One region of the Planococcus chinensis genome, then DNA from elsewhere that is predicted to be linked to it. Evidence: riboswitches for the same ligand, from Rfam matches in the RefSeq annotation. Region 1 holds a riboswitch; the other holds the start of a gene.
The links. Region 1 has a riboswitch for cyclic di-GMP ahead of ACFSDB_RS03535 (DUF5667 domain-containing protein). Riboswitches for the same ligand answer to the same signal wherever they lie in the genome.
Positions count from the first base shown of each region.

Region 1 (16,043 bases):
ATTTGATGATTAAGTAATCTTCAAGTGATAGTGATATAGCATATGATTTGAACAAAAGGCATTTCCGGCTCCTTTCAGGGGTTTAGGAAATGCCTTTCTTTATATTCTGTTCCAATGCTCTCTTGCCCTTGATTCATATTTTATTAATGAATTTCCCGATTCAAGTTTAAAACATCTTTCCCAAGGGAAACATTTCATATACTGAAATATTATAGGGGGAAAGAAATTGGATCGTTTTTTACAGGGAGTCGCTGATTTTTCAGCGTGGTTATGGGGCATCCCTCTCATCACGATGTTGCTGTTATCAGGTCTCTACATGACATTTAAACTTGGATTTTTTCAATTCCGTTATTTTGGCTATATCGTCGGACAGACGTTTGGCAGTGTGTTCAAGAAACCGAAAGGCGAAGGGACGGTCACGCCGTTTCAGGCGCTGACGTCCGCGCTTTCTTCCACGATCGGCGCAGCGAATATTGTCGGGGTGCCGGCTGCGATCATGTTCGGGGGGCCGGGCGCGGTTTTCTGGATGTGGGTCATTGCGCTAATCGGCATGGCGCTCAAATTCGCTGAAAGCGTACTTGCGGTCGAGTACCGCGAGAAAAATGCCAACGGGGAGTTTGTCGGCGGGCCGATGTATTACATGACGAAAGGCTTGAACATGAAGTGGCTTGGCGTCTGGTTTTCCTTCGCCTTGATGATCGAATTGATCCCGAGCATCATGGTGCAGGGGAATTCGATTGCCCGTACGGTGGAAACGACATTCGCGATTCCTGCCCTATGGACGGGCATTGCAACTGCCGTACTGATATCGGTCGTCGTCTTCGGCGGCATTCAGCGGATTGGGAAAGTGACGGAGATATTTGTTCCGTTTATGGCGTTGTTCTATGTCGGCGGTGCAGTTGTGATTCTCGTGATGAACGTCAGCGCAGTGCCGGAATTCTTTAAGCTGATTTTCAGCAACGCCTTTTCTCCGGCACCTGTCATGGGCGGGTTTGCCGGTGCAGCGATTGTCGAAGTCATCCGTTGGGGCTTTGCCCGCGGCCTTTATTCGAATGAGGCAGGGCTTGGCACAGCGCCGATTGCGCACGCAGCTGCCATGACCGACCATCCTGTAAGACAAGGGTTCTGGGCCGTCATTGGCGTGGTCGTCGATACGCTGATCGTCTGTACCGCAACGGCATTTGTGGTGTTGTCATCCGGTGTCTGGACGGGCGAAGGGGCCATGGACAATTCATCTGCATTGACGAGCTTGGCATTTGAATCGTATTTCGGTGAATTTGGCGCGATTCTTGTCACTATCGCCTTGATATTCTTTGTCCTTTCAACGATCCTGGTCGTTGTGTTCTACGGCGCGAAGCAGGCGGAGTTCCTGTTCGGTACGAAAGCTTCCTACGGCATGCAGGTGGTTTATATCCTGGCCGTCATTTTCGGCGCGGTCGGTGCAGCAGAAGTGATTTGGGGCTTCCTCGATATCATGCTCGCGGCCATCCTCATTCCGAACGTCATCGCCATCCTGCTGCTAAGCGGGAAAGTGAAAGCACTGACGACCGAGTTTTTCACATCGGAAGAGTATTACAAGAAAGACCAGAAAGAGAAGAGAAGGAAAAAAGCAAGAAAAGCAGCGAGAGAGGGTTACGAGTACTAACACGATCCCAGCTGAATAAAAAGTATGAAAGCCTTGAACACTCGAGTAGGAGAGTTCAAGGCTTGTTTTGTGTCAGGGACTTAAGAGATTCATCGTTTTCGGATGAGAGCGAGGAGGGGATCGGTTTTCTTCGCAGGATAGAGCTGCTGATGGAAGGGAGTAAACATGGCAGTGTCTCTGCCCGTTTAAGGCTCGATTTAAAAGGCATTTTATGAGCATGTTTCCAGTGGGTTAGGGAATAAGAAAAGAAGAGGATGCATCATGGCTATGCAGACAATTTATTGTGGAAAGAGGGATAGGATGGATTTAAATACGCAAGCGATTGAAGATTTAGTTAGTGCTGAGGAGTTAAGAGCAGTGAAGGAGTACTTCGAAACCAATGAGTCTGGAATACTGAATGAACTTGCTGAAATCGATCAACACATCGCATTACGCCCTTTAGCGATCATCTTCGAGGAGCCGGACGAAGAACTGCAAAAGCGTTACCAAGCGATGAGTTTTTCGAAAGAGGTTAAAGAAGATGGAAGTGAAGGAGTAGTTGCGGAGCTGGTGAAATAAGTGGAGTGAAGAGCGTCCGTTGGGGCGCTCTTTATTATTTGCTATAATATGGAATAAAAGAGGTGAGAGTAGATGAAGAATAAACTGTTAATCTGGTTTTTAGTCATTTCATTAATGGCTAGCGGGTGGTTTCTCTATAAGTGGCAGAAGGCAGAGAATATATATGAAGGAAAATTGGCTTCTAACCTTGAACAAACTACCCGTAATGCCGGTTTTATGATGGGGGTGAGTCCGGCGCAGATTTCAGCTGACCCTACATATATTAGGCTTAAACTGGAGGCGCTATCAGATGCCTTCGCAGCCGCTTCTGATATGTCGCATCCCGAGATGGACGTTTCGATTGAGGAAACCGACTTTAAGTATCTTTGGGGCGCACATCTCATCCTTGAACGGAACTATTTGCCGATCATTGAAAAGCTGCAGTATACGGATCAACCCCTTTCTAAAGATGATGAAGAAAAACTGATGCAGCTTAAAACTAGTTTATTCGAATCCGGATTGATTGGTGAATATGAACATCCGAGCGCGACGGATTCCTATATGCGGGCGGTTAAAGAATTCCTGCGGCTCGAAGGCGCCCTTTCTGACGTTGGGAATCTTAAACTATAGGCGAGCTGCTTCTATCATGGGGAATTGTTTGCGTGCCTGGCACGCAAACAATTCCCCAAAAACATAAAATGAAATAAAAGGAAATAAAAAATGTCTTAAAACCTATTCTACTTTCTTCTGCTCGGAGTAAAATGGAATTAGTGAAAGAAAGGTTTTTCTACATGCCGAAAGCAAGGGCAACGTAAACGCCATTCTTCATTTCAATAAAGGCAAAGCTTTCGAAAGAAAGTGACGCAAAGTCTCAGGCCTAAAGCCTTGTGCCACGGCGGCTGGGCTGCTGAAGAATGGTGAATGAAAACTTTCCCGGTTGATTTCTAAATTCTTCTGATTCAAATACAAATTTGATTTGGGAGGTTTTATTTTTGGTTAAGGGTAAAAAGAAGATGCAGCGATATTTCGCAGTGGGGTTGGTGTCGACGGCAACTGCGTTCGGTTTGGGCTCGACCCTCGTTTTCGCAGACGGGCACGAGGCAGAAGAGCAGGAAGCAGTAGAGACTGAAGGGGTTGAAACGCCTGAAGAAGTTGAAACGGACGAACCTGCCCAATTGCCGGGGGACTGGTTCTATTTCATTAAAAAGCTGCAAGAGAATGTGCAGCTTGCGTTGACGTTCGATGATGTGAAGGAAGCTGAACTCTTTGCTTCATTCGTGGAAGAGCGGATTCAAGAAGCCGAGGCTTTGTTTGCCCAAGGCGAAGTGGAGCTCGCGGTTGAAACGCTGGAACGGGCGATTGCCCAGCAAGAGGAAGCGTTAAAGGCGTATGAAGAGGCAGCACCGGAAGAAATAGCTGCTGATGAAGAAAGTGCAGAAGATGAGGCTGGTGATGAGCCGGCAGATCCGGAGGCAGAAGAAGGCGAAGCTGCTGAGGAATCCGAGGAGGCACCGGTCGACGAAGACCGTGCGGCATTGGAAGCAAAATTCAGTTCCAACCTTCTAGCATTGCAAGCTGCACTGGAGAAAGTAGAGAATCCGAAGGCCAAAGAAGCACTGGCGAAAAATGTGGTGAAGGCCCAGGAACGCTTGGAACGTAAAATCGATAAGAAATTGGCGAAGCTTGAAGAATCTGTCGGAGAAGAAGCTCCAGAGGAAGAAGAAGTGACAGAGGAAGAAACAACTGAAACTGAAACAGAAACAGGAGATGTCATCACAGAAGGCCCTGAGGAAGAAGCTGCAGATCCGGCCGAGCCGGAGGTAGTAGAAACAGAAGAAGGCGAAAGCTTCTCGGTAATGGGCGCAGCTACAAAGAAAAATGTGTCCGCTGAAAAACCAGCACAACCCATTGTAAAAAATGAGACAACGAAACAGGCAGAGCGGAAAGCAACTCCGCCAGTGAAGAAAGCAGAACCAAAAGCGGCTGCACCAGTGAAAAAGGCAGAGCCAAAAGCAGCTGCACCAGTGAAGAAGGCAGAGCCTAAAGCGGCTCCTCCGGTGAAAAAAGCGGAACCGAAAGTGGCAGCACCAGTGAAGAAAGCGGAACCGAAAGCCGCTCCGCCGGTGAAGAAAGCAGAACCAAAGGCCGCTCCGCCGGTGAAGCAAGCAGAACCGAAAGCAGCTCAGCCTGAAAAGAAAGCAGAGCCAAAAGCAGATAAACCCGAGAAACAAGATGCTCAGGACAAAGGGAAAAGTCCTAAGGATTGATTGAGGGTTTGTAAGACGACAGATCCAGTTGGTAGAACATGCAGCCCTTGACCGGGAAACCGGTTAGAGGGCTTTTTCTTTGTTGGCGCATGTAATCCAATGTTCAAAAAGTTACCGGCATAAAGTTAGGGTCTCCTGTTGGTGCCCACTTTATTTATTTCAGGTAGAGAAAAAATTAACTTCATTTTAACCTTGTTTCTATAGATTGAAAATTAAAGGGAAAGTTTTCCTATTTATTTCGGCTCAGAAAATTAAATAGGACAAGAGAAGCTTGTGGTACGGTCGCAGATTGGAAGAATCAAGAAAGGCGGCAGAAGAAATCGGTGTGTATCAAGTCACTTTTCAGAGGAGACGGGGCCATATGAAGGATTTATATTTCGAAGAGAACTACGGGAAATTGTATGAAGCGATGGAAGGCGGGGAAACGGTGGTTTTCGATTTTTCACACCATGCTGGACGGATTAGGCATCTGTTCATCAAACGGGAAATTCCATATCCGCTGCAGGGCGGCCCCTTTTACGACCTTGTGACACCTTATGGATACGGCGGACCTTTGATTCTCTATGTGGAAGCAGGGCGCAAGAGTGAGTTGGTGGCAGAGTTCGAGCAGGCCTTTCAGTCGTATTGCAAGGAGAACAAAGTGGTCAGCGAATTTGTCCGTTTTCATCCGCTCGTTGAAAATGCGCAGGATTTTACGGCTTGCTATGAGGTGACTTTTTACCGGCATACGATCATAACGAATTTGGCAGCCCATGAAGATCCGATCCAGCAGGAATACTCCAGCTCGTGCAGACGAGATATCCGGCATGCGCTGAAGGCCGGTATGGAATACCGGATTATCGAAAAACCTGAGAGCCTGGCGCTGTTCAAGACCCTTTACTATTCCACGATGCAGCGCAATGAAGCAAGCCGATACTACTATTTCGACGATGCGTATTTTTCCAAGTGCTTGGAGCTGTTCAAAGAGAACCTTGTCCTGGTGGAAGTATGGTACGAAGGACAAGTGATTGGCATGAGTTTGAATTTCACCAGCGGCAAGATTCTTCATGCCCATCTGACGGGAACGTTGAAAGAATTCCATCATTTATTTCCTGCGTTGATCCTGCAATATGGCTTGGCTGTGTGGGGGAAAGCGAACGGTTTTGAATTGGTCCATCATGGAGGCGGACGGACCAACCTGCCGGATGATACATTGTATTTGTTCAAGAAGAAGTTCGGCAGACAAGCGGAAGGTGAATTTTTTGTCGGCAAGAAAATCTGGAACGCGGATGTGTATGGGGCGTTATGTGAAGCGACAGGGAAGCGGGGAGATCAAGCATTTTTCCCGGCGTACCGGGCGGAAATTGAAGAGAATTCGCACACAGTGTAGCAGAGGGAAATTCTTTGTATGACATGGGTGTCTCTCTTGCTGAAAGGATTTAAAAGAATCTAAGCAGCTTGTGGACCGATAAAAGCCGTCTGGAATGAAGCATTCCAGACGGCTTTGCCATTTTCTTAATCGGCTAACTTCGCTTAATCGCTGTGTCCCATGCCTTCCATGTGCATGCCTTGGCCTTTCATGCCCGTGCCTTGGCCTTTCATGCCCATGCCTTGGCCTTTCATCTTCATCCCTTGCCCTTTGGTTTTGCAACGGCCGCCCATGCGCATTTGGCCTTTTTTCATGTGTTCCATGCGGCCGGGCTTGTCCTGGTTGGATGTCATCATAAAGGCGAGTCCGACTGTCATGAGCGGCAACAAGAGGATGAGTTCAATCGGGACGATCGGCCGGTAGACGGCTTTGTCGGAAGTCACATCAAAGATGCCGACGGGCTTGATCTGGAACGCACCGCCAGCTCCCTCGCCTTGGCCGCCTTCCAGTTCCTCTGAGCCGGGTGACCCTTCATCGCCTTCCCGCTCAAAGCCGAAGCCGGCCCCTGCACCGACGCTGTATTTGACCTTGGCTACCGGGATGATGGTCCGGCCTTGCATCTCGATCGGGTCGCCGTAGACGAGTGAAACGTCGCGTACTTTTGAAAACTTTTCGAAAATCGGAAGAAGCGGAGACGATTTGAATGGTGTAAACACTTTTTCATCCATGTTCTTCATTCCTTTCAAATAGAGTGCACCCATGGCAAAGTACCGGTAGTTTTCTGTGTCCGAAGCGGCGGCAGTTGCATCCCCCGTGAAACTGATAGTGTATAGATTCGCCCTCTCCGGAGGTATCCCTTTATTTTATTTCTGGGATTGCCGGTTTTCTTCTTCAGGCGCATACTGGATGAAATGGAATTGCATAAACAAATTGAAGACAGTGCATCTAGGGGATGGAATACGATACTTGCAATTGAGAGGGGATTTGCATGAAAATTTTTCAGAGCTGTTTATGGCAGACGAACGCGACGCTGATCGAAGGGGAGGAGGCGTGCTTTCTGTTTGATCCGACCTTCTATCCGCATGAATTGGCGCAAATCAAAGCGGCGCTTCCGGACAAGCCGTTGAATGTGATTTACACCCACGCGGACTGGGATCACATTGCCGGGTTCTCGGAGTTTTCGTATGGGCATACAATTGGCCATCAAAAGATCAAGGAACGGCATGATCCGATGGCGAAGGTGCGGGCATTTGATCTGCAGTGGTATGTCGCACGGGACAAAGCGCTCGGGGAGCTGAGGATTGATCAGGAAATCATGGAGGAGACGACCCAATCATTTTCGGATGATACGCTCCTTTTCTTGCCAATACCGGGCCACACGGATGACATGATGGCGACGTTTTTCCTGGAGCGCAAGCTGGTGGTAGCAGGCGACGTGTTATCGGATCTGGAATTCCCGTTCGTCTTTTATTCCTGCGTAAAATACATAGAGAGTTTGGAGAAGATAAAAGAGAAGATCATCGAACATGGCATCCATACGCTGGTTCCGGGGCATGGCCGTGCGATTGTTGATTCGCAGGCGGAGATTCTCCGGCGAATTGAGGAGGATTTGGAATATCTTCAAGGGTTGCTGGCTGGCAGGAAGGATGCGCTTTACCGGGGACAGCCGATTCCGGAACATTTGATAGCGCGGCATGAAGGGAATATTGAGTTTGTTGAAAAGGAATTAAAATAGCTTCCATTTTTTAAGGGATTACCAAACGGCAGTGGTTGCACCAGAATAGGGCATTAATGTAGAGGAGCTGTATCGAAATGGACAAGATAGAAGAAACCAACCACCCGATTCCCCAGGGGAAGTATGTTCCGGCCACCCGGTTTAACAACCTGATCTATACCGCCGGGATGACGCCCAGAGATAAGGGCGTTCTGATCCAAAAGGGGAAAGTCGGCACCGACCAGCCCGTTGAGGCGTATAAAGCGGCAGTCAGGCAAGCGGCTGCCAATGCGCTCGCTGCAGCGCGGAATTTGCTTGCGGAAGGGGAGCGGTTTGAACAAATCGTTTCGCTCACCGTGTATCTGAACGCAGACGACACATTTGAAGCACATTCTGCGCTCGCCGATTTTGCTTCCGAATACTTATACGAACAATTGGGCGATGCGGGAATCGGACCACGGACAGCTGTGGGCGTGGCGTCGTTGCCAGGCGGTGCACCGGTCGAGATTCAATTGGTTGCTGGTGTCGTTATGGAAAGCGGAGAATAGATATAAATTGGCGAAAGAAAGCCGCTCCCGGGAATCTACATTTCTGGGAGCGGCTGTTTTGTTTATATGACAGCTATGCAGATTTTATTGGCATAGGGATTGCAGATTGCGTGCTGCAAATTTTAGATTTTGCTTTTGATAATCCGTTTAATAACGCGTGGTCAAATACGGTTCGCAGCTCGCAGCCTTTCCGGAGTCATAGCCAAGCAGGAAAGCCTTTGTACGCTCTTTCGGCGTCCCGTGCGTCGGATCTGTCACCGACGGGTCTTGGCCGATATCCGCCAGTGTCCGCTTCACTTCCTGGATATCTGTAGCGTCCAGAAGGCGGCGCGCGTTTACCGAATGGACCCATACGCCCGTCATGCAATCGGCGTTCAGCTCAAGGCTCCGGGAAGTCGCTTTCGGCGCTTCGTCGCCGTTTTCCGGCAGCCAGCCGCGTTCGGTCTGCAGATTATGGGCGTATTCGTGTGCCAGGACAAACGCCACGGAGAAATCGCCGGGCTTGTATTTACTTGGCGGCTCCGCATTGGTTTTATAGGTTCCTTCCTTTAGCTGCGTGGCCATTTGCAGGGTCATGACAATCCGGTCATCCGTGCTGCAATAGAAGGCCAGCGCCGGCTCATCCGGTGTGTCAAGAATGCATTCGGTAAGAACGGGCTTTCCAGCAGCCGGGAATGAATACCCGGCGTCCGGTTTTGCGTAGCCATCCTTCACCATGAGCGGAGACCAAAAAGCTTCGACATCCGCCAGGACGTAAACAAGAAAATCATGCATCGAGTAACCCTTCGGCAGGCCCTTGGTGAACGCTTGGCTGACGGGAGCCGCTTCTTTCGCTGCCAAGGCGGCAGGTTGGAGAACGACAGTTTCCTGATTTTCTGCCGCTTGCGTTGGGGGCTGAAGGGTATTCCATTCAGGGATCAGCAGGAAGACGACCATGGCTAGTAGGATCTGGGATGTCTTTCTCAACATGATGATCATCTCCTCGTTTGCGATTGGAATATCCAGAGGCGGGGCGGTGATTTAATTTCAGAATGTTTTGTTAAACTTTTATTATTCTATCACATAATTGATAATCGGATAGACTTTTTTTATTTGAAAATGCACAAAAAGGAAGTAATCCATTTGCGGATTACTTCCTTTTTTCGCTTGGCTAATGACAATTGTGGGCTCCGCTTAAAGCTTTATATCCGGAACAAATGAATTTATTGGATTAAATAGGTTTTGGAAGAGGTTTTATTCAGCAAGTTTAACTTCCTTTTAACCTGCCAGGATTAGGATGAAGGCATTAGATGGGATACGTATACTTTCCGCTCCTGTACATAAAAGAAAAGAGGGGATTTCAATGAGGGATCTATTCTTTAACCAGCCCGGTGGCCGCTCCTATGAAACGGTCGGCGACGGCGCATGTGAAGTGTTCGAGTTCCAGCACAGCAAGGGGACGGTGAAGCATACGTTCCTGAAGCGGGAAATCGCGGTGAAGGTCGATGGCGAAACCTACTACGACCTGGTCACGCCGCTCATGTACGGCGGACCGGTCATCTCGGGCTGCAGCGAAGGGGACAAATGGGAGCTCGTGGACGAGTTCCAATGGGCGTTCCAGTCGTATTGCGAAGAGAACAACATCATCTGCGAGTTTGTGCGCTTCCACCCGGTGCGGTCCAATGTGCTGGATTTTGTCGGCTATTACGATATCGATTACGCAGGCGAAGGCTTTGCGACGGACCTCGCCTCGTTCAAAAGCCCGGAGCATGTGGAATTCTCGGAGCCGTTCAAATCGATGATCCGGAATGGCCTGTGCGCAGGCGTCGAGTATTCGGTCAGCACCGAACCGGCGCAGTTCGAGAAGTTCAAGCGATTCTATCTTGCCTTGTCGAAACACGCGAGTAGCATCGGCCCGGACGATCTCGACGGACCGTATTTCAATAAATGCATGGAATCGCTCGGCGGCAAGCTCGTTGTGGTGGAAGCGACGTACAAGCGCATCACGATCGGCATGAGCCTGAGCTTTATCGACGAAAACGAAATCTGTTGCCACCTGGCTTTGACGCTCCCGGAATTCGAATCGCTGTCGCCCGCGCACGTCATGCAATACGGGCTGACGCTGTGGGGGAAAACGCACGGCTTCGAGCGGATCCATCTGGGCAGCGCGAACCCGAAAGAGGGGCTGTATCTGTACAAGAAGCAGTTCGCCTTGAACACGAGCTTCCGGCAATGCGTGGGGAGCAAGGTTTGGAATCCGGAAGTTTACCGGAGGGTTTGTGCGGGGGATGGGGTTGTATTTCTGCCGGGGTTCTGGGCAAAGGGGACTGGGTCACTCAATGGGACGGAAAAGCATTAAAAAGAAACGCGATTTAACGATCTGAAAAAAAGAAACATATATTGGCGGGAGGAATTGGGTTGGCGTTTAAAAAGGATATGGAAAAACATTTATCGGATTACAAAGTGAATCGGCTTGGGGTTGAGGAACCTGGCAATTGGGGCATCGATGATTATGAACATATACTGCCTGTCAGCCATAAAAATTTGAACCTGTTGGAGCCGTATCGAATTGATTTGGCGAATCACATAGAGGAAAAAGGCATCAACCGGCACTGGGGCTTTCATCATTTAACCTCTTCCCAAGCGGTTTGCCTAAATTTTTTTTATCCAATCATGAAGGAAAAGCAGCTCTCAGCACTTTTGGAAGTTCTGCAGTTGGAAGATGAAGATGTAAAAGAATGCAGTTTTGAAATGGAAGTAGCCGGAGGGGACGGTACAAATTTCGACTTTTACATCGAATTGGCTTCGGGGAAGAAACTCTTCTTTGAAATCAAATATACAGAAGACGGTTTTGGAAAAAAGAAGGCGGGCATCGACTATCGGTCAAAGTATGACTCCTACTATCAGGAAGGATTAGCCGAAAAGCTTAAACCAGGTCTCGATGATTATGAAAGTTTCATGGATGACTACCAATTGATGCGCAACATCTCTTACATCGATGAGACAGGCGAGAACTTATTAATCATCATTTATCCGGAAGGCAACCGGAAGATCCGCAAGGAATACGATGCCGTCCTGGCTAATGTGATCGAGCCGAGTTACCAACCCAATATCCGTCTTCTCACATGGGAGGACGTGTGCACGGGTGTCATGGAAGTGCTGCAGGACTCGAATGCTTCTGGCCGCTTGCTGAACCAGTACTCGGATTTCGCTGAAAAGTACCTTCCGCTGGAGGGAGAGGATTGATGCGGAGTGAGAGGGAATTGTTATTGGAAATTTATCGATCTTTCGGCAAGGTCAGCACTTTTCCAATAAAAGAGATTCGAATACTTCCATTTGGTAAGTCAACGTTTTATTATATTCCTATTTATTTAGATAAACAAAATATTTACGCTCTCATTTGAAGGCTTAAGTTATCAACAGAAGATATTTAATTGACGACATTATATGTGAGTATTTTAATCTCTATACAAAATATATTCTAAGAAAAAGTGAGGTTATCCCATGAGAATATTAATAACTGGTGTAGCTGGGTTCATCGGTTTTGCTTTAACGCAAAAATTATTGGAGTTAAACTATTCAATAATTGGAATTGACAATCTTAACGATTACTACTCAGTAACTTTAAAAGAATCCCGTTTGGATTTATTAAGGAATTCGAATTTTATATTTTATAAAACAGATTTAGAAGATAGCAAAAAAATTTCGGAGATTTTTGAACAAAACCAGCCGCATGTAGTTATAAACTTAGCTGCACAGGCCGGAGTCAGATACAGCCTAGAAAACCCAAAAGCATACATTGATTCGAACATTGTCGGGTTTATAAATATTCTTGAAGCTTGTCGTCATAATGAAGTTAAGCATCTTATCTATGCATCTTCTAGCTCTGTATATGGAGCAAACACCTCCTTGCCGTTTTCGGTCCATGATAACATAGATCATCCATTAAGCTTATATGCGGCGACCAAAAAGGCGAATGAACTGATGGCGCATACATATAGCAGTCTCTACAAAATACCTACTATAGGGTTACGATTCTTCACAGTATATGGCCCTTGGGGCAGACCAGACATGGCATTGTTTATGTTCACAAAAAATATCATCGAAGGTAAACCAATCAATGTTTACAATAATGGGGAAATGATGAGGGATTTCACTTTTGTAGACGATATTGTAGAATCAATTTCTCGATTGATCGAAAAACCTGCACTTCCTAATCCGGACTGGTCAGGCGAAAATCCTGATCCAGGTACAAGTTATGCACCTTATAAAATTTATAACATCGGAAATAATAATCCTGTTAATTTAATGGACTTTATTGAAGCGATTGAAGAAAAAGTAGGCAAGAAAGCAATAAAGAATTACATGCCGCTTCAAGCAGGGGATGTTCCTGCGACTTATGCAGATGTAGCGGATTTATATCGAGATATTGATTTCCAGCCACAAACCCATATTAAAGATGGTGTAGGGAAATTCGTCGACTGGTATATTGACTACTATGGAGTGAAATTATAATGGATAGAAAAATCGGAGTTGTGGGATTGGGCTATGTCGGGTTGCCGGTGGCAGTGGCATTTGGAAAAGAACATAGAATCATTGGATTTGATATTAACGAAAATCGGATTTCTACATTAATACAAGGAACTGATTATACAAATGAAGTAACGGGAGAAGAGTTAAGAGAAGCTTCAATTGACTTTACTTCTGATGGGGCAAAACTTAAGGAAGCTGATTTTGTCATTGTCGCTGTACCAACACCAATCAATGAGCATAAACAGCCTGATTTGACGCCTCTTATCAAAGCATCCGAAACTGTAGGAAAAAACTTAGCAAAAGGTACAATTGTCGTATTTGAATCCACTGTTTATCCAGGAGCTACTGAAGAAGTCTGTGTACCTGTGCTTGAAAAGTTCTCTGATATGAAATGCGGTGTCGATTTCTTCGTAGGCTATTCACCCGAGCGGATTAATCCTGGAGACAAAAAACGTACCTTTACAACAATTACGAAAGTAGTCTCAGGCCAAACCCCCGAAGTTCTTGAAATTGTAGCAGCTACCTATGCCAGTGTTGTAAAGGCTGGAGTCTACAAAGCGAGTTCAATTAAAGTAGCAGAAGCGGCGAAAGTCATTGAAAATACACAGCGTGATGTCAATATTGCATTGATGAATGAGCTAGCGCTAATTTTTGACCGGTTGGATATTGATACTACTGAAGTGCTTGCCGCAGCGGGAACAAAATGGAATTTCCTTAACTTTTCTCCAGGTTTAGTAGGAGGCCATTGTATCGGAGTTGATCCATACTATCTCACACATAAAGCGCAAGCAGTTGGCTACCAGCCGGATGTTATTTTAGCGGGACGCCGAATCAATGACGATTTAGGAAAGTTCATTGCTAGAACATTGGTGAAAAAAATGATTAAAGCTGGCATTGGCGTACAGGGTGCAAAAGTCACTGTACTGGGACTTACATTCAAAGAAAATGTGCCAGATCTACGCAATTCGAAAGTGATAGATGTCATTCGGGAATTGCAGGAATATGATGTTGAAGTTCAAGTGACAGATGCAGAAGCGAATGCTAAAGACGGGTTGCGGGAATACGGCGTCTCATTGATTGAAATGGACGACTTAGAGAAAGCTGATGCAGTCGTTTTAGCGGTTCCTCACCGGGAATACCTTGAAAAAGGATGGGATAACGTGCAGTCGTTGCTGAAAGATGGAAGTGGAATCGTAGTGGATGTTAAAAGTGTATTGCCACTGAGCGAAAAACCGGAAGCGTTGAAATTATGGAGACTCTAACTTGTAGAAAGCTCGTGTTTAAGCAATTCACCTTGACTGTTTGTAAGTTTTTATCGCTTTTAAATATCTGTAAAGCAGCAATTGCAATAAAAACGGTCAGATTCCAATTACAATACGAGGCTACATTGTGAATGCTGTTCTCTTCAAACATTCTGCGAAGGGATATAAAAATAGAGAAACGTCTTTCAATGAGTTGGAAATTGCTGATTGAAGGACGTTTTTCTCTTCCTTCATAACTGAATTTTTAGTTCACTTAACCTTCTTTTAACTTGCTTCTATTAGGATGAGGTCAAGTTATAAAGAAGAGGTTATTTTGTGAAAAGAATTAAAGATAAAAAATTACTTTACTCATCCTTGCTTTTTGGTAAAAGATCTTCCAAACCAAATTTTGTTTATCTTCATTAATCTTTCTGTATGTTATATAGCTTTTTCGTACATTTATAATTATAAATTTTGAGTAAAAGGAAGGTGTTTCTATGTTAAAGAAAACCTTTAGGGATGAAGAATGGAGCATTGCTTATAGAAGAAAAAGAGATGAAGAAAATATCTTCACTGATAAAGAAACTCCTTTTATTGTCCTTAAAAATAGTTGGCGTTACTGGTGTGCTGATCCTTTTATAGTTGAAGAAAGGGAAAGTTTATTGGTTTTTTTTGAAGCTTACGACAGAATATTGAGAAGAGGAGTACTCGGTTATAGAAAAATAAGGGACAACAAAGCCGGAAAAATACATATCATTCTGAAAGAGCCTTACCACCTCTCTTATCCTTTTATCTATAGGGAGGGAGAATCTTGGTATATGATTCCGGAATCTGGTCAAGATAGTTCAATTGCCCGTTATAAAGCCGTATCTTTTCCTAGCCAATGGACAAAAGAAAAAGAATTAGCAAGTGGTTTTGGATCAGTGGATACGACATTGTTCATTGAACCGAATAACAAAACACATATATTTTTGTATGTTAAAAAGGACGGCTTAAAAGAATTTCAATATTTGTCCCAAGACAAAAATGGAATTAGAATGGTGTCTTCGCTGGTAGATTGTAGTGAAACCAAAAGGCCAGCAGGAAACATTTTGAAGCATCAAGGAAAAATGTATCGGCCATCTCAATTATGTACGAACACGTATGGAGAAGCGTTAATATTTAATGAAATTCTTAACCTTTCAACGGAAATGTACAAAGAGAAAGAACATGAAAGAATATTTACCCACCAGCTCAAATTCAGTCAAAATAAAGAGTGGCACGGTATGCATACTTATAACGCAACTGAAAACTATGAAATTATTGACATGAAAATAGAGCGGGTGAGTTTAATTACGATCATAGTAAAAGCTTATTTAAAGCTTAAGAAATTATCGTTAAGGCAGAACAAGCAGAAGGAAAAATCGATTTAATTTCTCAATTTTCATCTGATCCTTTTAAATGGAAGTGAGTCTTTGACATTTAAAGAATGTAGATTTGTTAAAAGTTTTATAGAGTTGACTGGCAATTTTCTATAAAGATTTGCTAAATGTTCTAGACAAAAATTATAAATAGGATAAAATCAAAATAATACAAATTCTAAATTTTCAGTTTATTTTATGTTTTTAAAAATATGAGGTCTTGATTTTCGCATAAAAGGGCTGGTAGAGAAAATTTTACAACTTTATCGATTTTGAAATAACAATCTAACGAATAATTATTGTTAGGGGGATGAAAAGCATGCAATCAAAAAATATCACTTTTTTAATTGAAAGCCTTGATGGTGGAGGGGCTGAAAGAGTTACTTCTATACTGGCTAATGAATTTAGCAACAAAGGTTTTAATGTAAAAATGATAATCTTAAGCGAAGCGGAAAAAGAGTATTATGTAAATCCTAACGTGAAAAAATATTACCTAACACTAAAAAAATCATCAAATAAATATAAAAAGCTTGCCGACAACTTTATGGAAATCTATCCGCTGATAAAGCGCTTAAAGAGTGATGTAATTATTTCTTTAGCTATGCCCGTTACCAATATCCACCTGCTTCCTATCCTCTTATTTTCAAAGAAAAAAGTTATTCTCTCTGAAAGAAGCAATCCTGAAAAGCTGCCGAGACAATATTTATTAAAAAAGGTGAGGAATATGCAGCTTAGATTAGCTGACTCTATCGTATTTCAGACTACGGATGCAAAAGAATATTTTTCGCCAGCTATTCAAAAAAAAGGGAGACTTATTCCTAATCCGATTAG
Region 1 covers NZ_JBHUFW010000004.1:230,367-246,409, forward strand. Annotated here, with positions in the region: gene ilvA (threonine ammonia-lyase IlvA) at 1-6, shown strand, start outside; gene ACFSDB_RS03520 (alanine/glycine:cation symporter family protein) at 227-1,645, shown strand; gene ACFSDB_RS03525 (hypothetical protein) at 1,907-2,203, shown strand; gene ACFSDB_RS03530 (hypothetical protein) at 2,276-2,812, shown strand; cyclic di-GMP riboswitch class I at 3,011-3,094, shown strand; gene ACFSDB_RS03535 (DUF5667 domain-containing protein) at 3,175-4,449, shown strand; gene ACFSDB_RS03540 (GNAT family N-acetyltransferase) at 4,811-5,818, shown strand; gene ACFSDB_RS03545 (spore germination protein GerW family protein) at 5,962-6,525, opposite strand; gene ACFSDB_RS03550 (MBL fold metallo-hydrolase) at 6,786-7,532, shown strand; gene ACFSDB_RS03555 (RidA family protein) at 7,610-8,059, shown strand; gene ACFSDB_RS03560 (neutral zinc metallopeptidase) at 8,207-9,028, opposite strand; gene ACFSDB_RS03565 (GNAT family N-acetyltransferase) at 9,402-10,397, shown strand; gene ACFSDB_RS03570 (PGN_0703 family putative restriction endonuclease) at 10,457-11,284, shown strand; gene ACFSDB_RS03575 (NAD-dependent epimerase) at 11,543-12,553, shown strand; gene ACFSDB_RS03580 (nucleotide sugar dehydrogenase) at 12,553-13,833, shown strand; gene ACFSDB_RS03585 (glucosamine inositolphosphorylceramide transferase family protein) at 14,310-15,224, shown strand; gene ACFSDB_RS03590 (glycosyltransferase) at 15,532-16,043, shown strand, end outside.

Region 2 (16,043 bases), on a different contig from region 1:
CCAAATAAGCTCCGAGTCCGTTCACCATGGTCATGAACAAGCCCTGGGCACTACCGCGAATTCGGCGATCCACTTCTTTATCGACAAACATCGAGCCGGAAATATTAAAGAAGTCAAACGCTACACCGTACACGATCATCGATAGGAGCAATAAGATGAACCCCAATCCAGTCGGATCTCCAAAACCTAATAGAACAAAGCGCAATGTCCAAGCCGCCATACTCAAAAGCATGACCGTTTTGATCCCGAATTTACGCAAGAAAAATGGGATGGCAAGAATGAATATGACTTCTGCAAACTGTCCGATCGATAATAGAATCGATGGATATTTAACCGTCAGGCTTTCTTCATAAGCAGGATTCAGCGCAAAATCATGAAGAAACGGGTTAGCGAAAGCCAAATTGATCTGCAGTGCAGCTCCGATCAGCATGGCAAACAAGAAAAAGACAGCCATTCTCTTTTGTTTGAACAGGACAAATGCATCGAGCCCCAACCGGCTTGTCCATGACTTGTCATTGGTATCATTTGATGTCGGGCAATCAGGCAGAACCAGTGAAAAGAGTGCCAGTAAAACGGCAGCCCCCGCGGCAATGTACAACTGCAGATTGCTTAACTCGAAGCCACCCAAACTGATGAGCCACATGGCAAAAATGAAACTGACGGTGCCATATACACGAACGCCCGGAAATTCCTTTGTCGTATTAAGCCCTGCTTTTTCCAGCCCAATATAGGAAATGGTATAAGATAATGAAATCGTCGGCACGAAAAATACCGCGTTAAAAAACATGACCCAAAACATAACGGTCGGGTCCGAAACTTGTGCGGCTCCAAGCAAGAAAATCGCACCGATAAAGTGGAAGATGCCATACAACCGGTTCGCTTTGACCCACCGGTCAGCGATAATCCCGACCAGACTTGGCATGATAAGAGATGCTAGTCCAGATGCGCCATAAATCGCGCCAACTTGGGCACCGGAAAAATCTAAGGTATTGATCATATACGAGCCAAGGGTCACGAGCCAACTTCCCCAGATGAAAAACTGGAGAAAAATCATAATTTTGAGCCGAGATTTAATAGTCATTTCTTTTCCTCTTTCATATTAAGTCGTGTTCACGAGGCACTTTTCGAGTCGTTAAGCCTTTTTGGCCAGTTCCGTCATATAGTCAAAGAACGCGTCGCGGTTCACGTCATAAACGACATTCACAGGCCGCCCTTCCGCGGTTTCAACTGTACGGCCTTGGCTCGGGCCGTCTGTGTGAACGATGCTGTTTATGGTCTGTACTTTTACCAGATCTGGATTCCCGACGAATGCGGTGGTCAGCACATCCCATAAATAGTAAGTCGAGTTCGTTGAAAAGTGGACAAGCGGCGGCACCATTGCATAGCACTGCCCAAGAAAATCAACGCCCATGTACTTGCGGTCCTTCGCCCAGCGTTCCCGTACGTCCAACGTCAGCGGCACTTGGTTGGTGCTTTCAAGCGCCACCAGATCGATTTTAATGTTGCTGTCCCATACACGGGCAGCGGCCTCAGGATCCCAGAACACATTCCATTCCGCGGTCCCGTCATGTTCAGGTTCATGGACATTTCCGGCTTCACGGAAGGTGCCCCCCATCCAGACCAGCCGTTCGATTTTCTCTTCGATTTCAGGCGCTGCGTCCAATGCGCGCGCAAGATCCGTAAGCGGCCCCGTAAACAATAACGTCGTTTTTTCTTCCGTTGCCAAAACCGTCTCAGCCAAATGGAGATGTGCCGGCTGTTCAGCCACCGGCGCATTAACTGTTCCAGATTCGTTTAAAATCGGCAAGGCATCGACATAAAACGCATGCATGCGCCAATCTTTCGGAAAAGGATTTTTAGGGCGTGAATTTGACTCAGCCACGTCCAGGCCGCCGGTTCCAAAGCGGTCAATAATTTTCCGGCTCGCAAACATAGCCGGTTCCAAATAACAGTCTGCCGGAATGACGGAAACGCCCGTGAGCTCCACTGTGTCCATTTTCAGCAATAAAAACAGCGAAACCAGGTCATCCACGCCGCCGTCATGATTAAAGTAAATTTTTTCTTTCATTTTTTCCGTTCCCTTCTTGGTGAATGATTTTAAATTGTTCCTGCATCACTCAACCTTTTTCTTGTTAAGCCCCTCGAATAATGCCCTATGCGGCCACAAACCTCTCGTTATCAAAAGTTCCCTGCCATACCGACTTTCACAAAAATAAAAGCATTTTAAAATAAAAAAATGCTCCGGAGGCTACCGGAGCATTGACTAGAGCACGTATAAATAAAAGAAAGCACCAAACGCACTCTCCATTTATCACTTACCTCGTAGTCAAACCCTTTACGGCGGCTTGGTAGAAACTATCGGGCCATATCCCCAATCTTATACGACATTATTCGATTTTAAATTCGGTTTAATGATAGCAAGGATCTTTATAGAGGTCAACCTAAACACGAACATTAAAAGTTTTTTCATAACTATCATTCGTTTTTTTAAAGCGTTTTCATAGATTTTTTATTTAAAAATCGCTTATTTTTTAAAATATACGGATATATTAAAAATCTCTTCTTTTTCATTCATTGCCAGCTGGCAAAGCCCGGCCATTTCCCCGCTGCTTTTATACGCCTTAAAACTGGATATCAATGATTCTTCAGGTGCGGCAATGCAATGATCCGGAAATTTTTGCGGCCCATTGAAGATTGTCCTTCGGTATTTCGGGCAGAGGCGGTTTCCTGTTCCGTCCTCCAAGCTTCGAGCCGTAAAAGCAGAGGAGCATGGCTAGTTCAGGCACTCCCCAAAACGCCAAAGAAAAATGAGCCCACAACCGCGTGAGCCCATTTCCCGTGCCTGCCTCTTTTCCGAAGCATTTTTTATTCGTTTGCGGAAGAACCAAGCAATCCCTCGGAATCACTCGAACAGCGGCGTGACCGGTTTCTCATTATGCACATGCTCGATTGCTTCCGCCAGCAGCGGCGCGACCGACAGGATTGTCAGTTTCGGGATGCGCTTCTCCGGAGCGATGCGGACGGTGTTGGTGACCACCACTTCCGTGACAGCCGACTCTTGGATCCGCTGGATCGCCCCGCCGGACAACACGCCGTGCGTACAGCAGGCATAGACGGCTTTTGCGCCCCTTTCGACGAGGACATTGGCCGCCAAGGAGATGGTCGTTGCCGTATCGATGATGTCCACGATGATGATGACGTTCTTGCCTTGGATGTCCCCGACGATGTTCACCGTCTCAGGCTCGCCCGGGTTCATCCGGCGCTTGTCGATAAAGCCGATCGGCACGTCCAAGTCGCTTGCGAGCTTGCGCGCTCTCCCAAGTCCCCCGTTATCCGGCGCAACGACAATCGCATCTTCCAATCCCTTTTCCAGGAAATGCGCCGCTATGACCGTTTCGCCCAAGAGCTGGTCCACCGGCATATCGAAAAAGCCCTGGATCTGCGGCGCGTGGAGATCCATCGTGATGATGCGGGTTGCCCCTGCGGTTTCCAGCATGTTCGCCACGAGCTTCGCCGTGATCGGTTCGCGCGAACTCGCTTTCCGGTCCTGGCGCGCATAGCCGTAATACGGGATGACCACATTGATGGTTTCCGCGGATGCCCGCTTCAGCGCATCGATCATGATCAAGAGTTCCATGACGTGCTCATTTCCCGGCTGGCTTGTCGACTGGACCAGGAAGACTTCCGCCCCGCGCACACTTTCTTCCAGGTTGATCTGGACTTCCCCGTCGCTGAAGCGGGTGATGGAGCTTTTGCCCAGTTCGCAGCCGAGCAGCTCCGCGATTTCCTTGGTCAGTTCGGGATTTGAATTCAAAGAGAACAGCTTAAAGTTTTTTCTTAATTGGTATGGCAATTTCAGGTCCCCTTCCGCAAAGTTCTATTTTGTAAAACCGGATAGCCGATTCGCTCCGATGAAGCAAAGCAATCTTGCCTGCGGCCTCCCGCAGTTGCTTTCATGATACCTTTTTGGCAGCGCTTTAGCCAACTCCTAAGAGGCCCATCTTCCCTTCCGTGCCTAGAGCCTGCTGAATATCCCCTGTAATCACAAAAACGGTTCCAACACTCGTCAAATTAATAGTTCCATAGTAATTGGACTAAAGTCGTCCAAAGGCGGTACAATAAGGAAAATCATCTGAAAAAGGCAAACTTATCCGAAAGGTAAGGACGCAAAGCCATGAGCCTACACACTGTTTCCCAGTGCACGGTCGTCAGGTTGCCAGGCATCCATTCTGTGGGCCTCGGCTGACAGAATGGAGGAAAATAGAAAATGCTAAAAAAAGCGGTGGTGATTGTCATGGCATTATTTTCTTTGATGGCTTTGGCCAGCCCGGGACATGTGCAAGCAAACGAAGCGCCCCAACCCGTCCGTGCGACTTGGCTTTGGAATCCTTGGCTGTTCGTGAATGACGAAGCAGGCACATTGGCTTTCCTGGAAAGCAAAGGACTGAACAAAGTCTACGTCCAAATCGACGGAGACATTCCAAAAGCGGCCTATGGCAGTTTCATCGAGAAAGCGAAAGCGAGGGGCATCGACATCTATGCACTCGACGGAGCCCCTTCATGGGTAGCGCCAAAAGGCTACATCAATCAGGACCGTTTCCTGTCCTGGGTAGCCGATTATCAGGCGCAGGCCGCGGAAAACACCCGGTTCGCAGGTGTCCATCTGGACGTTGAGCCTTATTTGTACAGCGGCTGGAATACCAACCAGGCAGCAACCGTCAAATCGTTCCAAGCGCTTCTTAAACGAGCCCATACAAGCACAGCAAAAATCGGCCTTCCGCTGGAAGCCGACATGCCATTCTGGTTTGATGAGATCCCTTACAAAAACACATACGGCACGGGCCTGCTCGCAGAGTGGGTCATCGCCAATACGGCGGGTGTCGGCATCATGGCTTACCGTGATTCAGCGCCGATGATCATTGACATCGTCAAAAACGAAATGGCCATGGCCCAGCGCCTGGGCAAAAGCATCATCGTCGGCGTCGAAACCGATGTGACCGATGAAGGCAGCATCATCACTTTTGCCGAAGAAGGCGAAGCCTTCATGGAACAGGAACTTGCGGCAGTCGCTGCCCATTACGCAGGGAACCCTGCTTACAAAGGGAATGCCATTCACCATGTCGGCAGCTGGATGACGCTGCAGCCTTAATATCCAAGACACGCTGATATCAGCGTGTCTTTTTTTATTGGAACCTGTGAATCCCCCTTTTCCAAAGCTGCCGCCGCTAGAGACCGAAGCCGTTTCGCCGCAACTCATCCAGAATAATTGCAATAAAAGACTATCTATTTATACATAACTTTACATATTATGGCTGTCAGACAAGGCATCCTCGAAAGCGATATAGTATAATAACAACCATCCAGAAATTTTTTCAAAAGAAGGTGAACCCAGATGTCCCCAGTCAATTACAAAGCATTGCTTGCCAATAGAATGAAACAGGACTTTTCCAAATGGCATGCCCAACAACACGTCCAGGAACGGGAAGTCTACCGGTTTTTACATACGATGAAAGGCACGGCGGGCACCATCGGGCTCATGGAGCTGTCCGAGTTTTGCGGAACGCAGCTTGCCTCGTTCGCAGAAGACAGCACCGCGTTGCTGCCGGTCCAGTCACTGGAACACTTCATGGCCACACTGACGGCCTTTTTCACGCCAGAAGAGCCCGCCGCTGAAGCAGCGCCAAGCTCCCCTGAAGACGCATCCGGCAAGAAATCGTTTGTCTTGGTCATCGATGCGGACGCAGCGTTCGCGGCTTCCATCAAAGAATCATTAGAACAACAAGGCATTCCGGTCGTGATTGCCCTGGACGGCAAGAAAGGCATGGAATTTTTCTATACCCTCCAGCCGCAGATGGTCATTTTGGACAGCCACTTGCCGGATGCCGACGGATTCGACCTCGTGACCCGCATCCACGAAGCGGCCAAAAGCCGTTATCTGCCCATTGCCGTGATCAGTGCGGATGACCGGATCGACAACCAGATCCGGGCGATGGAGCTGGGCGCCACCGATTTTCTTGCCAAGCCCTTGAATCTGCCCTTTTTCGCCGCCTATGTCCGGAACCGCCTGCGGAACCAGGAAGCGATCTCCCAAGGGACGCTTTACGATGAACTGACAGGAGCCGGGAACCGGAAGTATTTCAATCATGTCCTGCCGCAAATGATGAACTTGTCGGAGCGGACACGCACCGCTTTCACGCTCGTCCTGCTCGATTTGGACCATTTCAAGAAAGTGAATGACAATTACGGCCATCCTGCCGGAGATGAAGTGCTGCGGACATTCAGCCAGCTCCTCCTGAACATGAAGCGGGAGTCGGATTATTTCTTCAGGTACGGCGGGGAGGAATTCGCCTTGCTCCTGCCGGACACCAAAGCGCAAGCAGCCGTCCTGCTGGTGGACCGGATTCGCGCCGCTTTTGCGGAAACCGCGTTTTCATCCGCCTCGTCCGAGCCGTTCCATGTAAGCTTTTCAGCCGGCATCAGCGAATTCCGGGTGAAACAGGATCTGCTCGTGAGCATGGCGGACCAGGCGTTGTACCAGGCGAAGAAAAACGGGCGCAACCGAACGATCGTCTATGAACCCGCTGAGGGCGATCTCAAACGCCACCTCAACATCATCATTATCGACGACGATTCCCTCGTGCGCCGGCTGGTGTCAAAACAGTTTTCAGGCTGGAAGCCCGAGGAATTCGATCTTCGCATAGAGGAATACGTTGACGGCGCCAGTTTCGTGGAATCCCAATGGTACAACGCCGAGGAGAACTACATGATCCTGCTTGATGGCGTCATGCCGAAAATGGACGGCCTGGAAGTGCTCAATCATGTGCGCGGCCAGTATCCCCATGAAAACATTGTCATTTCCATGCTCACTTCCCGCAACAACGAGTCCGACATTGTGCTGGCGCTGAAAAACGGGGCAGACGATTATATCGTCAAACCGTTCTATGCCCAGGAAGTGGTGGCGCGCGTGGAGCGGCTGACGATGAGGATGTTCAAATGAGCCTTTATTTCTACTGGATCCTAAGCGTCTCCCTGCTCCTTGGCCAACTCGTCCTGCTGCTCGTCCTGGCTTTGCGCAAACAGAAACTCGCCGCGAAAGAAGGAGCCATCGTCGAGCAATACCATGCATTAACCGATTCGTTCAGCTCTTATATGATGGACTCCGCCGATGACCGATTCGTCCAGGAAATCCGCAGCAACCCGCACAAAACCGTGGTCCTGGAACGTTTGCTGAACGGCTATGTCTCCGTGACCAAAGGCGGCGTCCATTCGCCGCTTGTCGCCACACTGTCGGAAGACTTCCTGTCCGCGCATTACGCCAAACAGCTCAAGCGCAAGACGTGGGCGGTCCGGATGAATACGCTGTACTTTATCGAGGATTTCCATATGGAATCCCTCAAGCCCTTGCTGAAAGAAAAACTCCGCAAGAGCTCCCAGCTGGACCAGGAAACGCAGCAGCTCATCCGGACGTTGGCCTCTTTGAACGAACCGGAGACCCTTTCGGTACTAGCGCAGTACCCCGATGCGCCGGCCCGCCTGTACATCGACGTGTTCAAACGGCTCGAAGAACCGACAAGGCTCGAAGAGCTGGATGCCGCGCTGCGGAATGAACCCGCGAACAAAGCGCGGAAGCATGCCGCGATTTCCTATATCGGCATGGCCGGACTGATCGCGTTCCTTCCCCGCATCGAGGACGAATTAGCGACGCAGGAAGGGGAACTGCGCATTCAGGCACTGAAAGCCATCCTCCACCTGCAATACCTGAGCGACCCCCGCCTATTGCTGCCTTTTTTCCAGTCGGCTTCCTGGCCGGAGCGGATGTATGCTTCCCGGATTGCCGGAAGGCTGCAATTGTCGCGGTTCAAAGAAGTGCTCAGCGATCTGCTCGGCGATTCGGTCTGGTGGGTCCGGTATTCCGCAGCCGAAGCGCTGGTCCAGTTTTCGGACGGCGATATTCTGCTTGCCCATCTATCCGCCAATCATCCCGACCGCTATGCCCGTGATATGGCAGACCAGTGGAAATCGTCCCTGTTAGGAAGTGAAGCCTGATGCACAGTTTATTTCAATTCTTGGCCTACGCCATTATCGCCTATATGCTTTTTTCAAGTCTGAGTTATTTGGGCTTCTTCATGCTGGCATTCCGCAAAGTGAAACGGGAGGACCAACTCGACCGCCGGGAATCCACGGAAGACTTTCTCCGCAACCAGAATACGTACCCGGTGTCGATCCTTGTGCCTGCCTACAATGAAGAAGTCGGCGTCGTCAGCACGGTCCGGTCCTTATTGGCGCTGGAATACCCGGAAAAGGAAATCATCGTCATTGACGACGGTTCGAAAGACGAGACGTCGAACCGGATGATTGCCGAATTCGGGATGAAGGAGATCCAATTCGCTGTGCGCACGCACATCGAAACCGCCCCGATCGTAGCGATCTACCAGTCCACCATCTTCCCTTATATCCGCTTGATCAAAAAAGCGAACGGCGGAAAAGCGGATGCACTGAATGCGGGCGTCAACTTGGCTTCCTACCCGTATTTCTGCGCGATTGACGGGGATTCGATCCTGGAAAATGACGGGCTGCTCAAAACGATGAAGCCCATCATCGAATCGGACGGCCAGATCATCGTGACCGGCGGCTCTGTCCGGATCGCCAACGGCTCCACCATTTCCCGCAGCAAGGTGGAAGTGATCGACCTGCCGAGGAGCCCGATCGTCCTGATGCAGATCGTGGAATATTTCCGTGCGTTCCTGATTGGCCGGATTGCATTGAGCCATATGAACATCCTGCTGATCGTCTCCGGCGCATTCGGCGTCTTCAACAAAGAGCGCGTGATCCAAGCCGGCGGATACAACAAAAACACCGTCGGCGAAGACATGGAACTGGTCGTACGGCTGCACCGCCTGCTGCGGGAAGAAAAGTCCAGACAGCGCATCGAATACATCCCCGACCCCGTGTGCTGGACCGAAGCTCCGGAATCGCTCGATGTGCTCCGCTCGCAGCGCATCCGCTGGCAGCGCGGCTTGTTCGAAACCCTGTGGTCCCACCGGAAAATGATGCTGAACCCGAGATACGGCTCCGTCGGCCTATTGTCCATGCCTTATTTTCTGCTCGTGGAACTTCTCGGTGCAGTGTTCGAGTTTGTCGGATATTTCATCATTTTCGGGGGCTTTTTCTTCTCGCTCGTCGATACCGAGACAGCCGCCATCCTCTTTTTGGTGACGATCTTCTACGGTTCGCTCATTTCCGCATTGGCCGTCCTGCTGGAGGAATTGACGCTCCATAAATACCCGAAAGCTTCCCATCTGGCGCGCCTCTATTTCTGGGCGCTGACCGAAGCGTTCTGGTACCGGCCGCTGATGGTCGTATGGCGGGTCCAGGGGATTTTCGCCGCGTTCCGCAAAAAAGCCCATTGGGGCGACATGAAGCGCAAAGGAATTTCATCTTAAGTTTTAGGAGGCAGACACACATGAAGAAAATACTTGTGGCAGACGACGAAGACATTTTGCGCATCCTGATTGCCGATACGCTCGAAGACGATTTTTGGATCGAAGAAGCGGAAGACGGCAAAGAAGCGCTGCAAAAAATACGGGAGAATGCGTATGATTTGATCATCCTCGATTATATGATGCCTTACCTGACCGGCATGGAAGTGCTCGAGCAAGTCCGGAAAGAAGGGAACGGCACCCGTGTGCTGATGCTGACGGCAAAAGCGCAGGATGCAGACCGGGAGCAAGCGATCTTAAAAGGCGCGGATTATTTCATGTCCAAGCCGTTCAGTCCGATGGAACTCCTCGGACTGGTGGAGAAAATAGTAGCTTCCTAATAAAAACGAACAGGCCCGCAGCGGGCCTGTTCGTTTTTTCGTTGCAGCCATTTTCCAACGGGCTGTCATTTAATTGTCGCCGTCTAAAACCGGCTCTTTTTCAGGGTAAAAAATGATGCCTTCTTCGTGCTGGCCATCCATCAGGTCCTTCATCACTTTCGATAGATCGACCGGTGCATACGGTTTTGTCAGGTAATGGCTGATCTTCATGATTTTCTGCACGTCTTCCACCGGGTCCAACGCAGAGGAAATGACGATCGGAATATCTTTCGTCTCCGCACCTTTTTTCATCATGTCGACCAGGTCCCAGCCGCTCAATTCTTCGCCAAGGAGGATATCGACAACCGCCCCGACCAGCGGGGTGCGTTTCGCCTCTTTGAACGCTTCTTCCGGATTCGTGTGGTAAATCACTTTGAAGCCGTTCTGCTTCAATTCCTCCGACAGCAAGAGCGCCAAGCTCATATCGTCTTCGACGATCATCACCGGCGGATTCCCCTCCGCCCCTTCCTGAGTGGCGTATTCGACGGTCTCCGACATCAGCGGCAATTCAAAATGGATCGCCGTGCCCTGCCCTTCCTGCGACTCGATCCAGATCGCCCCGTCGTGCTTCAGGATGATTTCCTGGCAGATCGCAAGGCCAAGTCCCGTGCCGCCGATTTTCCGGCGCGAACTATTGTCGATGCGCTGGAATTTGGAGAACAGTTTCGGGATGTCCTCGGCCGGAATGCCGATGCCCTCGTCCTGGATCGACACATGCAGGTTTTTCGAGTCATTTCTCAGGGAAATCGTCACATTGCCGCCCTGTGGCGAAAACTTGATGGCGTTTCCGATCAAATTCATCAGCACCTGCGCCAGGCGCTCGCGGTCCCCTTCGACGATAACATCCGACGCATCATCGATAAAGACGATCGGGTGCGTCGTTTGCGTCCGGAACTTCTCCGCCGTCTCGATGATCATTTCGCTCATCGACAATCGGCCCATGCGGTAGACCTGGCTGCCGGACTCCATGCGCTGCAGATCCAAAAAGTCATTGATCAGATTGGTCAGGCGCCGCGCTTCTTTGTAGATCGTCTTCAGGTAGCGCTCCTGTTTTTCCGGTTTCAGCTGCTTGTTCAAGAGCAGTTCGGTAAATCCGAGAACGCTCGACAGCGGCGTCCGCAGTTCATGGCTCACGGTGCTGACAAGCTCGGATTTCATCTTGTCCACTTCGCGCTCCCGCGTGACGTCCCGGTGCACAAAAATCGTCCCCGTCTTCTCTTTGTCCACGACGACCGACGTGCTGTATACGTCAATCACGCGTTCATGCGGTTCTTTGACCGTGTACTGGAAGGCATTCGACGCCGACTCCTTCTCGTCGATGCATTTGTGCAAGAACGCCAGCATCGCTTCAGGCGCCGTTGTCTGTTCCGCCATGGCGCGCATCCAGACGCCCTGTTCGACATTCGCATCAAGCGGCACGTCGCCGCAGTCGAGCATCATGCACATCGTTTTGTTATGCTGCACCATATTGCCGTTCTTCGAAATGAACTGGATGCCTTCATTGATGTTGTTGATGATGCGTTCGTTAAGCGTCCGCTCGTGGATCGCGGCGTCGTATAATTGGATGCGGTCGATCGCCAGATGGATCCGCTTCAAGAGCCCGCTGATGTCCTGCTCTTCTTCTTTCGAGAACGTCCGGCCCACGCGGGACAAGCCAATCAGCGCAATGTTCTCCTGGGCTTCGTTTTTCACGGAAGCATAGAGATCGCTGATATAGACTTTCCCCATCGCGATGCCTTTTTCATGCTGCGCTTCCCGCTGCATCGTAAACGACTCACGGTCCTTCAGCCGCTCCGCCAGATACGGGGTCCGCTCGTCCCGGAATTGCAGGAACATGCCCTCTGTAAAGCCGTCCAACGCGAATTCCCCGGTCTTCGGCAGCCACAGCACGCCGCTGTCGATTTCATAGGTGTTCTTGAAATATTGGAGCGTCGCATTGGCCAATCTTTGCTTGTCCAATGTGAACGACAGGATATGGTTCAGCTCGTTGTACCGGATAAGGCGGTCTTTTGTCTTCTCGGTTTCTTCGAGCGATTCTTCCAGTTTCGTCTGCTGCGCCTGCAGCTCGCCTTTACTCAGCAGCAATGCCTGGTTCTGTGCCGTCAGCTCTTCCTGGTTCCCCTGGATGGTCCGGATCATGTTATGGAACGTCATCGAGAGAATGCCCAGTTCGTCCGACCGGTCAAGCGGCTTGTAGGCGACTTCCCCGCCGCTGACAAAGCCTTCGATCGATTTCCGCATGCCTTCGAGCGGCTTCACGATATCGTTCAGCGCCCGCACAATGATCAATGCAATCACGAGGAACAGCAGCAGGAACAGCAATGTCAGCACAAAGGAGAAATTCTCCGCATCCGTTAAAATATCCTCGTTCAATTGCTGCAAGTCCCTTTCAGAGGCCGTCTCGTACTCCGCCGCATAGGCGACGAATTCGTTCACCGCCGAGTTGGTGCCGTCACGCGAAAGCTGGCGCAGCCGCGCGTAATCCTCCGCCCGGACAGCTGCGATCGAATTCGGCAAGGTTTCACTTTCATATGTCTTAAGAAAAGCACTCAGATCCGCAACCGGCTCACGTTCCTCCGGGGTCAAAGACAGCTCTTCCATCTCCTCTATCGTATCCTTCAAATTTTGGAGTTCCGCATAGGCAAGCCCAAGCTCCCGCTCGTTCTGGAACGAATAAAAGCCCCGGATCCGGAAAAACAGCTGATCCAGCGAATTCGAAAGCTCCTTCAGCGTCTCCTGCTTTTCCATGAGTACGGTGTACTCCGCTGTTTGTTCCTCCTGCTGCTTGTTCATATAAAAATAAATGCCCGCGATCAATAACGAACAAACGAGCAACGAAGAAAAGGTCAATCTCAAATATTTATGCCTGATGCCTTTTTCCCTTGAATTGTGCATGCACGTGCCTCCTGGAGTGTGTTTACTGTGGTTCCTGTTTCGGAATTGTAATAAGTCTTATTGTAATGCAATTTCCATAAATATGCTTTTTATTTTTCGTTGATTGATGAGTTCGGCAGGAAAAGGGTGACGGCAAAAGAGATGTGAGAGAGACGGAAAAATTCCCATTAAAAAACACCGATTCTTTTCGAACCGGTGCTTTGCATTCAGTCAATTATCACTCTCTCTTTTCGGACCGCTCCACTTTGCTCGGCACCTTCAAGAAGACCAATAGATTTTCTGCTCATCCTCCCGCAGCTGCTCCAAACCTGCTTTTTGCAGCACGCGGATCGAAGCCCCGTTTTCAGGAGAACAAGTAGCGGTCACCTTTCGGACGCCCGGCTGAGCCAACCCCCATTGGACCATCGCGGTTGCCGCTTCTGATGCATAGCCATTGCCCTGGAAGCGCGGAAGGATGCTGTAGCCCAGATTGATTTCACCTTTGTCGTTCGGCCCGCCTTTATAGCCGATGTCGCCAATGACCGTTTTGGTCTCTTTATGGATAATCAGCCCTTCCCAGATGTTCTCTTCCGGGTGCTCGGTAAACCGTTCAATTTTGTAGGGGAAGAACTGCTTGTAGACATCCATTGGATATTCAGCAGGCACTTGGTAAGGCACCATCTTGGCTAGCTGTTTCGGTCCTTCCAGCAGCGCCTTGATCATTTCGAGCTCGAATGTGGTGATTTTTAATCTGTCTATTGAAATTTGAGGCATTTTTTCTTCCCCCATTTAATATTTTTACTATTTCCATTTTCAACTTTAGAAATTTACAATCATTGAAACGAGTCATTCGAAATGTATATTAATTCTATGACTACTTTGACCCTATCTTTTTAATATTATTTTTTCTTGTATAATTATTAATGTTACAGCTACTTATAAAAGAATAGATTCAACCATTTTCCAATCTCATTAAAAGAAAAGGGATGATAAATTGAGGAATTCTAATAATTGGCTCGAAGGGATAATAACTTCTTTAAATTCACTTGGTGGAAAAGGATCTTTAGAAGAAATTTATGAGAAAGTCCTAACACAAAATAATATCGATTTTAACGCTTACATTGATTGGAAATCACAAGTTAGAAAAAACTTATACTTACACTCTAGTGATTGCGATATATTTAAAGGAGTAACTGGTGATGAAACCGATCTTTTTTATTCTATAGAAGGTAAAGGAAAGGGCATTTGGGGGATTAGAAACTTTAATAGTTAAAAAAAGAGGAATTAGCTTTGGATGCTAATTCCTCTTTTTTATTACACTCATGAAAATGAACAAACGCAAGGTACGGTTTCATCAGGAATTTTCAAGAAATTCTCTACACCTTCTCGTTCCATCCGCTCTCGGTATTCACGTAATGTATAAGGCCCGCCATCTTTTTTAAGAATAGAAACGTTTTTTTCAAAATCCTTACGGAAGTTCTCTTCCATTTCTTCTTGCAAGGCATAACGCTCTGGCCATACTTTATAAAGTTGCGCATAGTGCTGAAAACCTCCACGTACACAGCGGCCACCGCAGTTTGCATGTGAGAATCCCATTGCATACATTCTTGGAAGCTTAATTCCCCACTCATCTTCAATAATAGACTTTACATCGATATCTTCTCGGAATGTTTCTATCATTGGAAACCGTGTTTCAATCGGCTCTAATGGACGGTGAGCATAAAACTCACTCAAGTTGTCAGAGCGATGTGTTTCATGTGGCCCGATTCCAAAATAAAGGACGGGCTCAAGATTATGAATATCTCTTAGTTCTTCTAAAAACACGATTGTTTGTTGCACTTTTAGCTCTTCTGAACATTTTGCCAAGCGAGAATTTCCAAGGAACCGATAGTCATAAAATACTTCTTCAGGAGTTCTTCCATCTACTCTTTCAGTAATTTCGACCCCAATATACTCTGCAACTTCATACATGAAACGGTAATTATCTTCATCTTCCCAAAGGGTATTTGTAAAGAATAATATACAGTTCTCTTTCCCATGTGCTTGTACCATTTGATAAGCAACATATGCACTTGAAGCACCGCCGCTATACATTGCTACGTGCACTTTTTTTCTTTCCAAAATAACCCCTCCTATTACTCTATATACTCATCTAGTAATTTAAACACAAGATATTCTATTTCTTCCCTCGGGACGCTTCTACCAGCGTTATTGATAATCCGGTTTACATTTTCGTAAACTGTCTTTGCTTTATTTGACAGTTCCACTTTCTTGATCGACTTCTGCGAAGCGCCATAACCCAATAGAATTGTGTCACTATCATCGGAAGACATTTCCATGTCCCTATAATCATTTTGCATCTGCCGTTCAAATAAATCAAATGTTGTGTCTGACCAATTCTCTAGTTCTACCCCAGTATAACTGAGCGCAAAGTCTCTTATGAAATTATTAGCCTCTGTATCAATAGACTTGAGCAATCTATTTCTTTTTCCAAGGCTTGCAGAAAAATCATAGCGTTTTTCTGCCAACTCTTTTTCTGAAGATACTCCGAAGGTTTCAAATATCTTGCCAACCACGTCGTTCTCGAATTGAGCGAAGTGTGCTTCCAGATCCGTCTTCATCTCGATTAGCACACTAGTTTCTGAAAACTTCTCCTTTAGCATTTCTAGACTGATAATCGGATTAACTTCAATTTTTCGAACCAAATTTTTGAACTCAAGCAAGTCATTATTCATTTTCTCAGTAGTCTGGGTGTGTCGTGGCAACTGCCTCAACCAGTTCAATATTCCGCTGCTTGCTTTAATGACTATGGTCTGTTCCTGTACATATTCGCTTTCAAAAGACTGGAATGCCTTCTGTACGCCTTTTACGAAACCTAAGAATTCTGCAGAGTAATCATTGAACACAAATTGATATTCTGCTGGTTCATTAAACATTCCATATAATTTGTCGGCATCTACCGCTGTAACATACATACCGTTTCTGTAGAACATTAATTGTTCCCACACGTCTCTTAATAGTCCTGCAAATAACAAGGGAATCAATGGCTTTCGAATGCCAAAAGGAGAAGATGTAAAAATATTCTCCAGCTCAAGTACAGACCCTTCTTTATTCATATGAATAAAGCTAAGCAACGATTCTCTGAGCTTTCTATAAGGAGCATAGGAAACTTGATCCAATTGACTAATATCCAGATTATGATTTTTGAATACAGTAGCATAAATCAAGTAATCCGGTCCTTGACCTTCAATTCCTAACCTCTCAAAATTAGGGGTTTTTATAACATTATTCAATACTGTATGGATTGCTT
Region 2 covers NZ_JBHUFW010000002.1:216,636-232,678, reverse strand. Annotated here, with positions in the region: gene ACFSDB_RS01075 (nucleoside permease) at 1-1,081, opposite strand, end outside; gene ACFSDB_RS01070 (nucleoside hydrolase) at 1,133-2,068, opposite strand; purine riboswitch at 2,304-2,405, opposite strand; gene ACFSDB_RS01065 (ribose-phosphate diphosphokinase) at 2,903-3,853, opposite strand; cyclic di-GMP riboswitch class I at 4,131-4,221, shown strand; gene ACFSDB_RS01060 (glycoside hydrolase family protein) at 4,268-5,149, shown strand; gene ACFSDB_RS01055 (diguanylate cyclase) at 5,393-6,997, shown strand; gene ACFSDB_RS01050 (HEAT repeat domain-containing protein) at 6,994-8,046, shown strand; gene ACFSDB_RS01045 (glycosyltransferase family 2 protein) at 8,046-9,443, shown strand; gene ACFSDB_RS01040 (response regulator transcription factor) at 9,464-9,820, shown strand; gene ACFSDB_RS01035 (ATP-binding response regulator) at 9,890-12,754, opposite strand; gene ACFSDB_RS01030 (GNAT family N-acetyltransferase) at 13,013-13,507, opposite strand; gene ACFSDB_RS01025 (hypothetical protein) at 13,728-14,006, shown strand; gene ACFSDB_RS01020 (hypothetical protein) at 14,054-14,854, opposite strand; gene ACFSDB_RS01015 (hypothetical protein) at 14,869-16,043, opposite strand, start outside.
Region 2: it holds a riboswitch for cyclic di-GMP, as region 1 does, so the genes downstream of both, ACFSDB_RS01060 (glycoside hydrolase family protein) here and ACFSDB_RS03535 (DUF5667 domain-containing protein) in region 1, are expected to answer to the same signal.